Regions from separate parts of the Peribacillus sp. NJ4 genome, predicted to be linked through region 3. Evidence: riboswitches for the same ligand, from Rfam matches in the RefSeq annotation. Region 3 holds a riboswitch; each other region holds the start of a gene.

Region 1 (4,607 bases), 4.4 Mb from region 3:
CAATCGTTTCATCTTCTGCGGACCAACTATGGAACCAACCTGTTTGATGGGCATATCGCCCAAGTGAGACCGTCTCTTTTACCGTATATGAGAAAGCTAATGAGGAATGCTGAGGGAGCACAGCAATGACCTGTGCAAGTTGTTTTGACGAATAATCCTTCAAATCCCTTCCTCTTATCCGTATGCTTCCGCCCTTATAATCGAGCACCCCGCTAAGCATACTTAAAAGCGTCGTTTTTCCGCTGCCATTTGGGCCAAGAATCCCGAATAATTCCCCTTTATGTACATCAAAAGTAACAGAGTCCAAAACAGCTTTGTTGTCATATCCACCTGTTAACCCTTTAACTTCAAGCATCCATCTTACCCTTCTCTCCGTCTCTTTAATAAAATCAGCGCGAATGCGGGTGCCCCGATAAGTGAAGTGATCACCCCGATCGGCAGTTCCGATGGGGCAATGATCGACCGTGCTACAAAGTCCGCCAATATTAGGAATCCGCTTCCTACCAGCAATGACAACGGAAGCAAATGTTTATGGTCAGGTCCCCAAATCTTTCGGACAAAATGAGGAATGACCAATCCTACAAAGCCAATCGCCCCTGAAACGGCAACAGCTGCCCCTGTCAACATCGAACCGGCTATCAAAATCCACATTTTCCGCCGCTTAACATTAACACCTAAGTGTTTTGCCCGGTCTTCCCCGAAAGTCATCGCATTCAATTCGCTCGTATTCATGATCAAGATCAACGAACCAATAATAAAAAACGGCAAAATGATTGCAATATAATTCCATCCGCGCATTGAAACGCTTCCCATCAGCCAGCCGATGATTTGTCTTAATTCATCACCAGTCAGCGCAATCATCAATGAAATGAAGGCACTTAAAAACGAGCTGAAAATGATTCCCGTTAAAATGATCGTTTCCACTTTCATCGATCGATCCATTTTTTTTGCAAAAGCCAGTACGAAGAACATCGTGAGCACTGAGCATACGATGCTCAATGCCGGAAGAGTATATAAGCCGATGAATGGTAGTGATATATTCAAGAATATTGTCAATACAGCACCGACTGATGCTCCTGATGAAATACCTAATGTGTAAGGGTCAGCGAGCGGATTCCGGAGCAGGCCCTGAAATCCCGCTCCCGAAATCGCAAGTGATGCCCCAACAAAACCCGCTAGCAACACACGCGGCAAGCGGATGTTCATCACAATATTCGTAAGCATTACATCCGGATCAGCTGAAATCGGTAAATGAAAAATCTCCTTGCCGATAATTTGTAAAAGTACAGGAATCGGTACTGGCACCGAACCAAAGGAAATGCCTATCGTCATTGCGAATAACAAAAATAATAACGCAATCAAATAAGCAATCGTCCATTTAGTTGTCAAATAGGTTCGGATAGACTGATTTGGCAAGTTCCTCTACTCCCTCTATTAAGCGTGGACCGGAACGGGTCACCAAGTCGGAATGGACATCAAAGACTTGGTCATCCTTCACAGCATTTACGTCTTGCCATCCTTTTCGGCCCTTCACTTGACTTACTGCATCTTTTGTATAATAACCATACGTTGTAATGATGACATCCGGATTTGCAGCGATCATCGACTCTTCATCAATTTTTGCCCATCCATCCAATTCAGCAGCTGCATTTTCCGCTGAAATAATTTGAAGCATTTCATTCATGAAGGTATTTTTTCCAGGTGTATATATCTCAGGTGACGGAGAAACCTCCACAAAAACGGTCTTCCTATCCGCTTCCTTTACAGATTTGGCTTTTTCCTGAATATCCTTGAGCTTCGTTTTCATGTCCGTAACGATTCCTTTTGCCTTTTCATGTTCCCCTGTTGCCTGTCCAATCATATCAATAGAATCATAGACTTGGTCAAAGCTTTGTGCATCATTGACTACGAGGACATCAATTCCAGCATCCTTAAGCTGCTGTAAACCCTCATTCGAATTATGGGCACTGGATGCATGGGCAAGAACAAGGTCGGGCTTCAAAGAGACAATCATCTCCGTGTTCATTTCCATTCCGCCAACTTTTTCAATTTCTTTCGTTTCTTCCGGATAATTATCATAGTCGGAAACACCAACAACCTTTTTACCCAAGCCAAGTGCAAAGACAACTTCCGTATTACTTGGTATCAACGAAACGATTTTCTTCGGTTTTTGTTCTATCGTCACCTTTTCGCCTGTTGCATCTTTAATCGTAATCGGGAAAACTTCCTGTTTGGCATGATTCGTTTCCTGCTTTTCTTTTCCTTCATTAGTAGCTTCGCTACAGCCAACCATCATACCTGCAGTCAGCAACATCACCAGTATCAGACCAAAAATCTTCTTCATTTTCATTCCCCACAATCTTTTTTTCTTTTAATTTCTTCACACCTAATAAACAAAACGCATTATCGGAAGATGCACCCCAAAACAAAAGCACCTCCCGTTAAACGGAAGATGCTTGTATGGCAACAATATAATTACGGACTCTTTAGGGTCTGCCACACACCTTCCCATCCGCGTAGGTTACAGGTGTACGAATTTTGGCAGGTCTCCTGGCTCATGGTCATCATCAACGGCACCTTCCCATATCTCATACAGTGGTAAACATCCGTTGGCTCCCATATACAGTGGCGGGACCGCGCTGGCATTTCACCAACTTCCCTATTAAGTCATTAAGACACCAAATCGTTCATATGTATATAATTTTCACTGCCTTTCATTATACACCATGTAAGAATCGATTATTATATGATTTTTCTGACTTGCCTCGAAATGACCCGTCCACCTTCAGTGATTAGAAGCATTTTCAATCAGGGACGCAAATCCCTCGACTGATAATCCCGGTGAAATCCGAACCCTATGCAGGGAATGCATCCCTTGGTCCCTTGAAGCTCCTCCAGGTTCGGTGGTGACTGCCATCTTGTATCCAGCTTCTTCTGACACCCATAGACTCTCTTCGTTATACCGGCCAACCGGATAGGAAATTACTGTCGTGTCCTGATCGAGGATACGGTCGAATAGCTCCTTCGACTGAACCATTTCCGATTCTTGCTGCTCTGCCGTCATCCGGTTCAGCTCCAAATGGTTGATAGTATGACTTTCGATCGAAATCCCATTCCTGCTCATCTCCAACATTTGAGTTTCAGTCAGGTGATGACCTTTATCAATGGACTTCCCGATCATGAAGATGGTTGCTTTCATATCATATTCTTTTAATATGGGGAAAGCCTCCGTGTAGTTATCTGTATAGCCATCATCAAAAGTAAGCCAGACGCACTTATCACTTGGCATCCGATTTTCGGTTAAAACGAGGAATGCTTCTTTAGGGGATAATGTATAGTAACCATTCTCCCGAAGCCAAGTCATTTGTGATTGGAATTCCTCTCTTGGAACCCGAAGGCCATTACCTTCAGAAATGCTATGATACATCAATATTGGAAACTGAACCGCGGAATCGGCCCTTATCCAGTTTCTCGTATCGATTTGTTCCGGGTCGTCCTTTGAATCCTGTCCGGTGCCATTCTCCGCTGCCTCAACCACTTCAATGTCATCTTCCGCAATCGGCGCAGCCGTCTTTTTGCCTATACCCTCTAAAATCCCTTGTGAGCATGCAGGTAAAATTAACATCCCCAGCAATGCCACAAACAGTAAAACTCTGTATTTTCTCACTATCATTCTCCTATTTTTTTCTAGTATAATAGTACCAGAAAACCAGCAAATAATAAAGTATTCCATTTTACGAAAAAAAAGGAAATACAGAAACAAGAGACCAGCTAAGCATTTAGATGATTTTTTTCATAATTATTATTGCTATTAACTTGAAAAGTTTGCCTATAAGAAATATAATAAATAAGTCGTCGACTTTTTTTATATGTCCCAGTAGCTCAGCAGGATAGAGCGACAGCCTCCTAAGCTGTAGGTCGTAGGTTCGATTCCTATCTGGGACGCTAATTTTAAAACCCTGTTACAATGCGGTACCTCCGCGTCGTAACAGGGTTTTTTCTGTTGGTATGGCCTTACCTATTTAGGCTTTTGAGGGGCTTCCAATGTAAAGGTCGGATTTCTAGATACCGGTATGAGAAAAGCCGGAAGTATCGGCGATCAATACATTATGAGATTAACCATTTAATTTTCGTTCAAAACTTTTTGACTCTGTTTAAAGAGAAGTTTTAATTAATGATGTTTTTCGATATAAATATCCGCAGAAAAGTAATATTTTTTTGAAATATATGTTTTAACCTGTCCCATCCGGGTAGATAAATACTGTAAGACATTCTCACCAAAGGAGATGATGTGCACGATGAGTACAATCAGAGGCCAATGGAACAAAGAGAATGACGCAGCGGTGTTTAGTCCCGGTGATCAGCGTTAGAGTCAATTGAAGAGTTAGTCGATAACCAAAAAGGGAATTACTAGTCTTCTCGCCCAAAGGAGGACGATACTGATCATGAGTATTTACAACCTATGGAATCCAGAGAATGATGAAGCAATTTTCAGTCCGGGTGATCAGCAGACATTCAGTACGCTTACACTAGCAGATACGGATAAACACACACACACAACTGACGAAACACTTGAATATGAATTACACGGCACCGTACTGAATGAA
Region 2 (4,607 bases), 300 kb from region 3:
TATTGCTAGAAAAACTCGCCACATCAGAAAGTAAAATATCTTGAAGTAGTAAAACTCTGCTGAATAGAAACTTTTCAAACCGACAAAATAGATAACATGAAATATTTCCTTTTGAAAGGAGCGAAAAGCATGACATCCGAGCAGGATTATACGGCAGCAAATCTGTCACCAGATTTATTGAATGAACTGAAAAGCTTTGAAAGCAAACTTGGCGAGGAAGCCAATAAAGAACTGATTGTCATCGCCTATGAAAAAGAAAAGTAAACTTTGAATTAAGAAAAAAGACTCAAACACCTTTAAATGGATGGTTGAGTCTTTTTTTGCATGTACAGAAAAAGGATGCCCACGTTTTTAATGAGCACCCCTTTCCCTATATTATTTACTGAATACGCCCGTTAAGACCGGCACGATTTGTTTTTTACGCGATACAACGCCCTCTAAGACGGCGATGTTATTGTTTAATGAAACGTCATATGCTTTTTCCACTGCATTGGCTGCTTTACCAAGAGCCAAGGCAACAGAATCATTGGTCAGGATATCCGTTACTACGAATAGGAATAAATCCAATTCCTTCACAGCGATGACCTCTTCAATGGCTGCTTCTAGTTCGGCTTGCTTAGCAAGGACTTCGTTCGGATCAACAGCATTGACCTGGGCTATCTCCACTTTAGCCATGCCCATGGAGAATTCTTTTGCATCAAGAGTGATAAGCTGGGCAATCGTTTTGTCGCTCAAGTCAGCTCCCGCCTTCAACATTTCCAAACCATATGTTTCAGCGTTGACTCCCGCAATATCAGCCAGTTCCATAGCTGCTGCAACGTCTTGCTCCGTGCAGGTCGGCGATTTGAACAATAAAGAATCCGAAATGATGGCAGACAGCATAAGACCTGCGATCGCTTTAGGGATTTCAACGCCGTTTTCTTTATAGATTTTATTTAAAATGGTTGCCGTACAGCCAACTGGTTCCGCACGGTAATATAAAGGATCGCTTGTTTCAAAGTTAGCGATGCGGTGATGGTCGATAACTTCCAACACACGTACTTGGTCAATATCTTCAGCACTTTGCTGGCGTTCATTGTGATCGACCAGGATCACGCCATCAGCTTCCCCTGCCACCTTTTCCACAAGACGAGGAGCTTCGAATTTGAAGTGGTCCAACGCATATTGAGTTTCACCATTCACTTCACCTAGACGAACTGGTTCAGCGTTGATACCTAACTGCTTTTTCAGATCTGCATAAGCGATTGCTGAACAGATTGTGTCTGTATCCGGGTTTTTATGTCCAAAAACTAATACTTTTTCCAAGATTTTATCTCCTTTTTCATAAATATTTTTCCGCGAATCCCCTTATCGCAATTAAGGAGAGCCACCTTTACTATACACTTTATTTTAACACAAAATCCCCTAAATTCAGTGCTTGAATTACCCATTCCCCAATAAAATCTTTCATTCTTTCACCCTCTACCTTCGCTTTGTCAATAGATAAGGGTTGGTTTTTCTCAAATATATTAGTTGAATTATCATCGTATATGGCTTACGATAATATAAGCAGAAATACTAGATATTGATTACACAAACAACACTAATAACTATATATAGAATTTTTTGTAATCCAAGGTGCCAGCGATGGCTGAAAAGGGAATCCGGTGCGAACCCGGAACTGTCCCCGCAACTGTAAATGTGACGAAATGAGAAACCACTGTATAGCTCTCTATACGGGAAGGACTCAAAGTAGGATGATCATGAGTCAGGAGACCTGCCTTGAATTTTTCACGTTTCTTATTCTTCGGGGATTGAGATGATGAAACGATAGCATAATGGCTATTTTTTCATGGCTCTTTTATTCTATCGTTTGATCCGCTCAATTTATTGGGCGGTTTTTTTTTATTTTAGCGGAAGTTTACAAGGAGGATTATTAATGACTCAAACATATAACTCTACCATAAGTGAAAATGACACCGACACGAATTCCATCCAGCTTGAGATGTTATCGAAGGAATTCGAAGGCCGTCTCGATATGGAAAAGTTCAAAAAGCGTTTTACAAAATGGCTTGATCGCAAAAGTGACTCAACCGAAGAACAGGCATCAAAGAAACTGATTCAGCTCGCTCTTGAAAGTGTCGATATCGATGCTCCCGATTGGACGTTCGTTGCTGCAGCAGAACTGTTGAATGCGATGTATAGGGATGCACAATCCAATCGAGGTTATGAAGGCATGAGTTATGGCCCATTCTATGAACTGATCACGGAACTCTCCCAACTTTCAGAAGGCCAGCGTTACCCCATCTATAAATCAGAACTGCTCTCTTCTTATACGAAAGCGGAAATTGAGGAATTGGGTTCGGTGATCGACCCGGAAAAGGATAAATTATTTTCTTACATAGGCATCTACTTATTAAACGATCGCTACCTAGCCCGCCCAAAAAAGGACAAGGTCTACGAACTGCCCCAAGAGCGCTTCATGATCATCGCGATGGAAATCATGCGATTGGAAAAAACGGAGCACCGCCTGCAACTTATCAAAGAAGCTTACTGGGCAATGTCCAACCTTTATATGACTGTTGCGACACCTACACTCTCCAATGCAGGAAAAACGCATGGACAGTTAAGCTCTTGCTTTATCGACGCAATTGAAGATTCCATTGATGGTATCTACCTATCTAACTACGATGCCGCAAAAGTATCAAAATTCGGCGGCGGTGTCGGTCTTTACGTTGGTAAGATCCGCTCGCTTGGTTCCGATATCCGTGGTTTCTCTGGAAATAGTTCCGGCACGACTCCTTGGATTCGACTATTCAACCAGACAGCTGTCAGTGTCGATCAATTGGGGCAACGTAAGGGTGCCATCGCGATTTACTTGGATGCCTGGCATAAAGATATCATGAGCTTTCTTGATTTGAAGACGCAAAACGGGGATGACAGATTAAAAGCCCATGATATTTTTACGGGTGTATGCATTCCTGATTTATTCATGGAGGCTGTACGTGACAGAAAAGAATGGTATCTTTTCGATCCGCATACCGTCAAGCAAACCCTTGGATTCTCACTTGAAGACCTTTACGACGAGAAGAAAGGCGAAGGAAGCTTCAGGAATCATTATGCACTTGCTGTCGAGGCCGCAGAAAATGGTACGCTTCCAAACTATAGCTTTGAAAAGATCAATGCGATGGACATCATGAAAAGCATTATGATTTCTCAATTAGAAGAAGGCGTACCATACATGTTCTACCGCGATGAAGTGAACCGGAAGAATCCAAATAAACATAAAGGTATGATTTATTGTTCTAACCTTTGCACCGAGATTGCCCAAAACTTAAGCCCTTCGACGATCACGGATGAATACGAAACAGAAGATGGAGATGTCGTTGTTGTTCGTAAAAGCGGCGATTTCGTTGTCTGCAACCTTTCATCCATTAACTTGCCCCGTGCGGTGAGCAGCGATGTTTTGGAAAGGTTGATTCCCATTCAGATCCGGATGCTGGATAACGTAATCGATGTGAATAATCTTCCGGTCAAGCAAGCATCCATCTCGAACAAACGGTACCGGGCAATTGGTTTAGGAACGTTTGGATGGCATCATTTACTTGCCACACAGAATATTTATTGGGAATCGGATGAGGCTGTTGAATATGCCGATGCATTATACGAAAGGATCGCTTACTTAACGATCAAGGCATCCAATGAATTGGCTAAGGAAAAAGGAACGTACCCATATTTCGAAGGATCGGATTGGCATACAGGGGAATATTTCGAACTACGTGACTATACGGATCAAAAATGGATGGATTTAAAAGTAAACGTCCAGGAACACGGGACCCGTAATGGATATTTAATGGCCATTGCCCCCAATTCATCGACCGCCAAGATCGGTAATTCCACGGATGGGATCGATCCTTTGTATGAAATTGAATTTTACGAAGAAAAGAAAAACTTTAAATTCAAGGTGACCGCACCAGGCTTGACGCCAAATACGTATGAATATTATAAAAAGACCCGATTTAATTTGGATCAACTGGAAAGCATCAGGCAAAATGCTGCCCGCCAACGCCATATTGACCAAGCAATCAGCTTTAATCTGTATGTACACAACACAATCAAAGCCAAGGTCCTATTGGATATACATTTAACGGCTTGGGAATCCGGGTTGAAATCAACATATTATGTTCGTTCAACCTCTTCCGAATATGACAATGCCTGCGAAAGCTGTTCAAGTTAACGACGACCATAACCCAGTAATCTACTCTTAAAGGAGTTTTCACGAATGACAAATCATATCAAAAAGATCCGGATGCTGGAACCAACGCATCCAACTAAAGCGACAGGTGTTTTCAAAGGAGAAGCTTCAGGCTTTCTCCTTTGGAACGATATTCAGTATGAAAAATTCTATGATACCTATACTCAGCTCATCAATAACTTTTGGAAACCATCGAGCGTGAACATGATTCAGGATAAAAAGCAGTGGGGCGAATTGGACGAAGATATCCAGGACGCTTTTCTTGATATCCTTACGATGATTGCTGGAATGGACAGTCTACAAACGCCCACTTTAGTAGAAATCCTTCGGTACATCAAAGATCCGGCGGCAAAAGCTATCCTGGCCAATATGG
Region 3 (4,607 bases):
TGAACGGTTTCCATTATCCGCTTCTCCATAGGCAAGTCCCAGAGCCAAGTGCAGACTTCCGCTTATTTTCTCATCGAACAATGTATCGTCCATAGGTTCCAATATGTATGGATTGATTCCAATTGCGAACTCCCCGATAAAACGGGACCCTTCATCGATATCCAGAATCCGGTTCATTTTGGCAGGTTGATTGGAAATGGCTTTAATGATTTTCCCCTTTTCAAGGTTTAATTCCATGTCACTAAAGGTGATTCCTTCATAGGTTGTAGGTGCGTTGAAGGATATCCTTCCATTGACGCTCTCTTTTATGGGTGCCGTAAACACTTCCCCATCAGGTAAATTCTTTTTTCCGGCACATATGATGGCCGGCATACCTTTGATGGAAAAAGTCAAATCTGTCCCCGGTGAAACGATCCTGACTTTGTCAGTCCGTTCCATCAATTGCTTTAACGGTTTCAATGCCGCCTCCATTTTCCCGTAATCCATAGTGCATACTTTGAAAAGGAAGTCTTGGTACCTGTCGAAGTTCATGCCGGCTTTTTGCGCTGATGCGTTGGTGGGATAATTAAGTAAGACCCACCGTCGGTTGTTTACATAGAAAAGAGTGGGAGAATTCATAGCTTCCCCTTGAATACGGTGCCTCTCGATGGGAACATCAGTCATTTCCACGTCGTTTTCTTCACTGGTGATGATGATGACCGCATCGATATCCGTATACTTCTTCAAAGCCCATTGCGATGATGTTTCAAGTTGTTCCTTCACATTCCCTTGTAACAGATGTCGGCTAATCTCATCGTCTTCGAGTTCTATATATGGATAAGCACCCACTCTGTATATTTCATCAATCAGCTCTTTCAACAACGGTTTCGTGTTGATATGGCCCCGGATGAGGATTCTCTCTTTTGGCTGTAATTGTATCGAATGATGAATCAGCCTGGCCGCAAGCTTCGTTATTCGTTCATCCTTCATCTGCCTGTCCCTTATTTTTCTAGGTCTCGAAGAGTTTCAAGCGCTTCTTCGACGTGGCCTTTGACTTTTACTTTACGCCATTCCTTGACTATTTTACCTGCCTTATCAATCAGGAAAGTTGAACGTTCAATGCCCATATATTCCTTGCCGAAATTCTTTTTCAATTGCCACACATCAAATGATTCAGCCGCTTCATGGTTTTCGTCAGCTAGCAGCAGAAAAGGCAATCCATGTTTTTCGATGAATTTTTCATGACGTGCCGCCGGATCTGGGCTGATACCAATGATGACAGCGTTCAATTCCTCGAATTGTTCATTGTGGTCCCGGAAATCACAGGCCTCCGTCGTGCATCCTGGCGTCATGTCTTTTGGATAAAAATATAAAACGATGTATTTCCCTTTAAAATCCGATAGGGAAACCATTTCACCATTGTTTGCAGGGAGTTGAAAATCAGGTGCTTTTTCTCCAATTTTAACAGTCATATTGAATCCTCCATTTCCTTCATTATGGTAAGAGTACCCAATAATCGAAAGAAACACAACTTTCATTTATCCTTCCTCTCTTTATGCTCCAGATCGATCACCGTCCGAATCACGAACGCTGCCGGGAGTGTGTACCCGATGAAAGCCTGAATGGTAGCTATCATCCTGCCCATGCCAATTGGGGCTATATCTCCATACCCTACAGAAAACATGGTCATTGCGCTAAAATAAAAAGAAGTCTTCAACTGTTCATAGAACGTGCCATCCAATCGATTGCCCATATCAAGAATCACCGAATGATTCTGAAGCTCGTATAATAAATAAATCAGTGCAAATCCAACTAATATCGTCGCATATAAATTGCCAAGCCACAGCATATCCTCCAGAGAAAACTTCTTTCCTCCCGACTCAACAAGAAATAACGTCCGAATGCTCATCACCATGCAAAAAATGATTCCTGCAATCAAGATGTAGAAAGTCATCCCCTACGCCCCATTTCAAAACGCCACTTCCTTTATACATACTCCCTGTCCTAACAATATATTCTTTTTTAGGAACAGACTTCAGCCTTATCACTCACACACCCTAAAGGCATTTGTCAAAAAAACGGGAACGTTTCCCGATTTTTTTCATGTTGACCCTTTTGGTCGGATATGTTAAGATTGTCTAAATTTTTATAATAGTTTTTATTTTATAAATATTTGGTGCCTGCAATCAGTTTATCAGCGGGTTTAGTGAAATTTCATATGTGGAAATAGGTTCCTAATTTTCATTAGGATTAAAAGGGAAGCCCGGTTTGATTCCGGCACGGTCCCGCCACTGTAATGGGAATGTTAGCGCCATCCAATATGCCACTGGTCCACGGATCGGGAAGGCTCGCTGCTAATGATATTCCCTAAGTCAGGAGACCTGCCTATTTCGACAACACTGTTTTAACCTACGGGAGATAGGGAGGTGTTAGGGACCTTATAATTATAAGGGGCATTCTGCATGTCTCTTTATTTTAAGCATTTCTAACTTTCTCTTATTGACGGTTAGGGGTGCTTTTTTTATTGTTTTTAAACAAATCAAAGGAAAGTAGGAGGATGAGAATTTTGAAAAGCAGTAATTTGGGGTACCCGCGAATCGGGGAAGATCGTGAATGGAAACGTACATTGGAAGCATATTGGTCCGGGAAAATCGATGAACCAAAATTCACGGCACAACTAAAGGCCATCCGTTTAGGCAACTTACAAAAACAAAAAGATCAAGGCATTGATATCATTCCTGTCAACGACTTCACTTTCTATGATCAAATGCTCGATATGTCCGTCATGTTCGGTCTTGTTCCTGAACGTTACTCTGCCTATGGAGGCGGAAGCGTTCCCCTTTCCGTTTATTATTCAATGGCTCGCGGGAACAATGATGAGGTCGCTTCCGAAATGACGAAATGGTTCAATACGAACTATCACTATATCGTCCCTGAATTAAAACTGCCACAGCTGACTTTAACAGAAAATAAACCACTTGTAGCATATCGGGAAGCCAAGGAAAAGCTAGGGATTGAAACGAAGCCCGTGTTAATCGGACCTTATACTTTCATCTCCCTTTCCAAAGGCTTCAAAAAACAAGATATCCCTGGCATAATCCTGAGCCTGCTTCCCCTATATACGCAAATCCTGCAAGAGTTGGAGCACGAAGGCGTGAAGTGGGTTCAAATGGACGAGCCTTCTCTTGTTTCATCCATTTCCAAAGATGATATGCAAACTGTTACTTACCTCTATGAAAAACTGAATGAAGCAGCACCAAACCTGAACATCATGCTGCAAACATACTTTGATGCCGTGGAACACTACCAAGAAGTCATCGAATTACCAGTTCAGGGAATCGGTCTTGATTTTGTACATGATAAAGGAAGGAATCTAAGTAATCTTGAAGCATCCGGCTTCCCGAAGGACAAAGTGCTTGGTGCAGGTGTGATAGATGGAAAAAATATTTGGCTTTCTGATTTATCGAAAAAGATTCAATTGATCGACACTCTAAAGAAAAAAGTAGCCGAAGACCAAATCTGGCTTCAACCCTCTTGTTCCCTGCTTCATGTTCCAGTGACCGTTCGTAATGAAACCGCCGTTTCAAAAGAAGTGAAAAAAACCCTTGCTTTTGCCGATGAGAAACTTGAAGAAATAACACTTTTGGTCAAAGGGAATAATCAGGGCTTTGAAGCAATCGCCGATAAGGTCGATGCTAATAAATTAACGGTTCAGACGTTAGCTAGTTCAAATGCACGGAATCATAAGAGTGTACAATCCAGTGTCGAAAAGGCTAAATCAGAGCATGTTGGACGTCAGCTGCCATTTAAAGAACGTTACCAAAAACAACAGGAATTTTTCAAATTGCCTTTTCTACCTTCAACAACGATCGGTAGTTTTCCCCAGACATTTGAAGTTAAGCAAGCACGCGGGAAATTCAAAAAAGGAGAATGGAGCGCTGCGCAATATGAAACATTCATTAACGAAGAAATCGGCAGGTGGATCGACATTCAAGAAGAAATCGGCTTGGACGTTCTCGTACACGGGGAATTCGAACGGACGGATATGGTTGAATACTTCGGTCATAAGTTAGGCGGATTTGTCTTTCTAGAAAAGGGCTGGGTACAATCCTATGGGTCTCGCTGCGTAAAACCACCAGTCATTTATGGTGACATCCATTTCATCGAACCGATGACAGTCAGGGAAAGTGTATACGCACAATCACTGACGAAGAAGACCGTAAAGGGAATGCTTACAGGTCCTGTCACGATTTTGAACTGGTCATTTGTCCGTGATGATATTTCCAGGGAGAATGTTTGCTACCAGCTGGCACTTGCTTTGGAAAAAGAAGTCATTGCATTGGAATCGGCTGGAATCAAAATGATCCAAGTTGATGAACCTGCACTTAGGGAAGGTCTACCATTGAAAAAAAGCGATCGCGATGAGTATTTGAACTGGGCTGTGAATTCGTTCTTGATATCCACATCAAGCGTGGAGGATACAACGCAAATTCACACGCATATGTGCTATTGCGACTTCAACAGTTTCATGGATGTCATTTCTTCCTTGGATGCCGATGTAATTTCCATCGAAACATCCCGTAGCCACGGAGAGCTTGCTTCCGCATTCGAGGAAAAAACGTATGAAA

Evidence for each region. A riboswitch is a leader RNA that binds a small molecule or an ion and turns the genes downstream of it on or off. The one in region 3 is predicted to bind cobalamin.
Region 1: another riboswitch for cobalamin. It lies ahead of QUF94_RS01110 (ABC transporter substrate-binding protein); the one in region 3 lies ahead of metE (5-methyltetrahydropteroyltriglutamate--homocysteine S-methyltransferase).
Region 2: another riboswitch for cobalamin. It lies ahead of QUF94_RS21630 (ribonucleoside-diphosphate reductase subunit alpha); the one in region 3 lies ahead of metE (5-methyltetrahydropteroyltriglutamate--homocysteine S-methyltransferase).

Annotation. Positions count from the first base shown of each region.
Region 1 is NZ_JAUCFQ010000001.1:222,512-227,118, reverse strand. It holds gene QUF94_RS01120 (heme ABC transporter ATP-binding protein) at 1-355, opposite strand, end outside; gene QUF94_RS01115 (FecCD family ABC transporter permease) at 361-1,416, opposite strand; gene QUF94_RS01110 (ABC transporter substrate-binding protein) at 1,379-2,344, opposite strand; cobalamin riboswitch at 2,524-2,698, opposite strand; gene QUF94_RS01105 (polysaccharide deacetylase family protein) at 2,786-3,625, opposite strand; tRNA gene QUF94_RS01100 (tRNA-Arg) at 3,872-3,945, shown strand; gene QUF94_RS01095 (hypothetical protein) at 4,446-4,607, shown strand, end outside.
Region 2 is NZ_JAUCFQ010000001.1:4,339,351-4,343,957, forward strand. It holds gene QUF94_RS21615 (SulP family inorganic anion transporter) at 1-44, shown strand, start outside; gene QUF94_RS21620 (hypothetical protein) at 130-264, shown strand; gene QUF94_RS21625 (manganese-dependent inorganic pyrophosphatase) at 376-1,305, opposite strand; cobalamin riboswitch at 1,599-1,778, shown strand; gene QUF94_RS21630 (ribonucleoside-diphosphate reductase subunit alpha) at 1,985-4,216, shown strand; gene QUF94_RS21635 (ribonucleotide-diphosphate reductase subunit beta) at 4,262-4,607, shown strand, end outside.
Region 3 is NZ_JAUCFQ010000001.1:4,643,528-4,648,134, forward strand. It holds gene QUF94_RS23190 (aminopeptidase) at 1-969, opposite strand, end outside; gene bcp (thioredoxin-dependent thiol peroxidase) at 981-1,451, opposite strand; gene QUF94_RS23200 (potassium channel family protein) at 1,514-1,933, opposite strand; cobalamin riboswitch at 2,191-2,382, shown strand; gene metE (5-methyltetrahydropteroyltriglutamate--homocysteine S-methyltransferase) at 2,537-4,607, shown strand, end outside.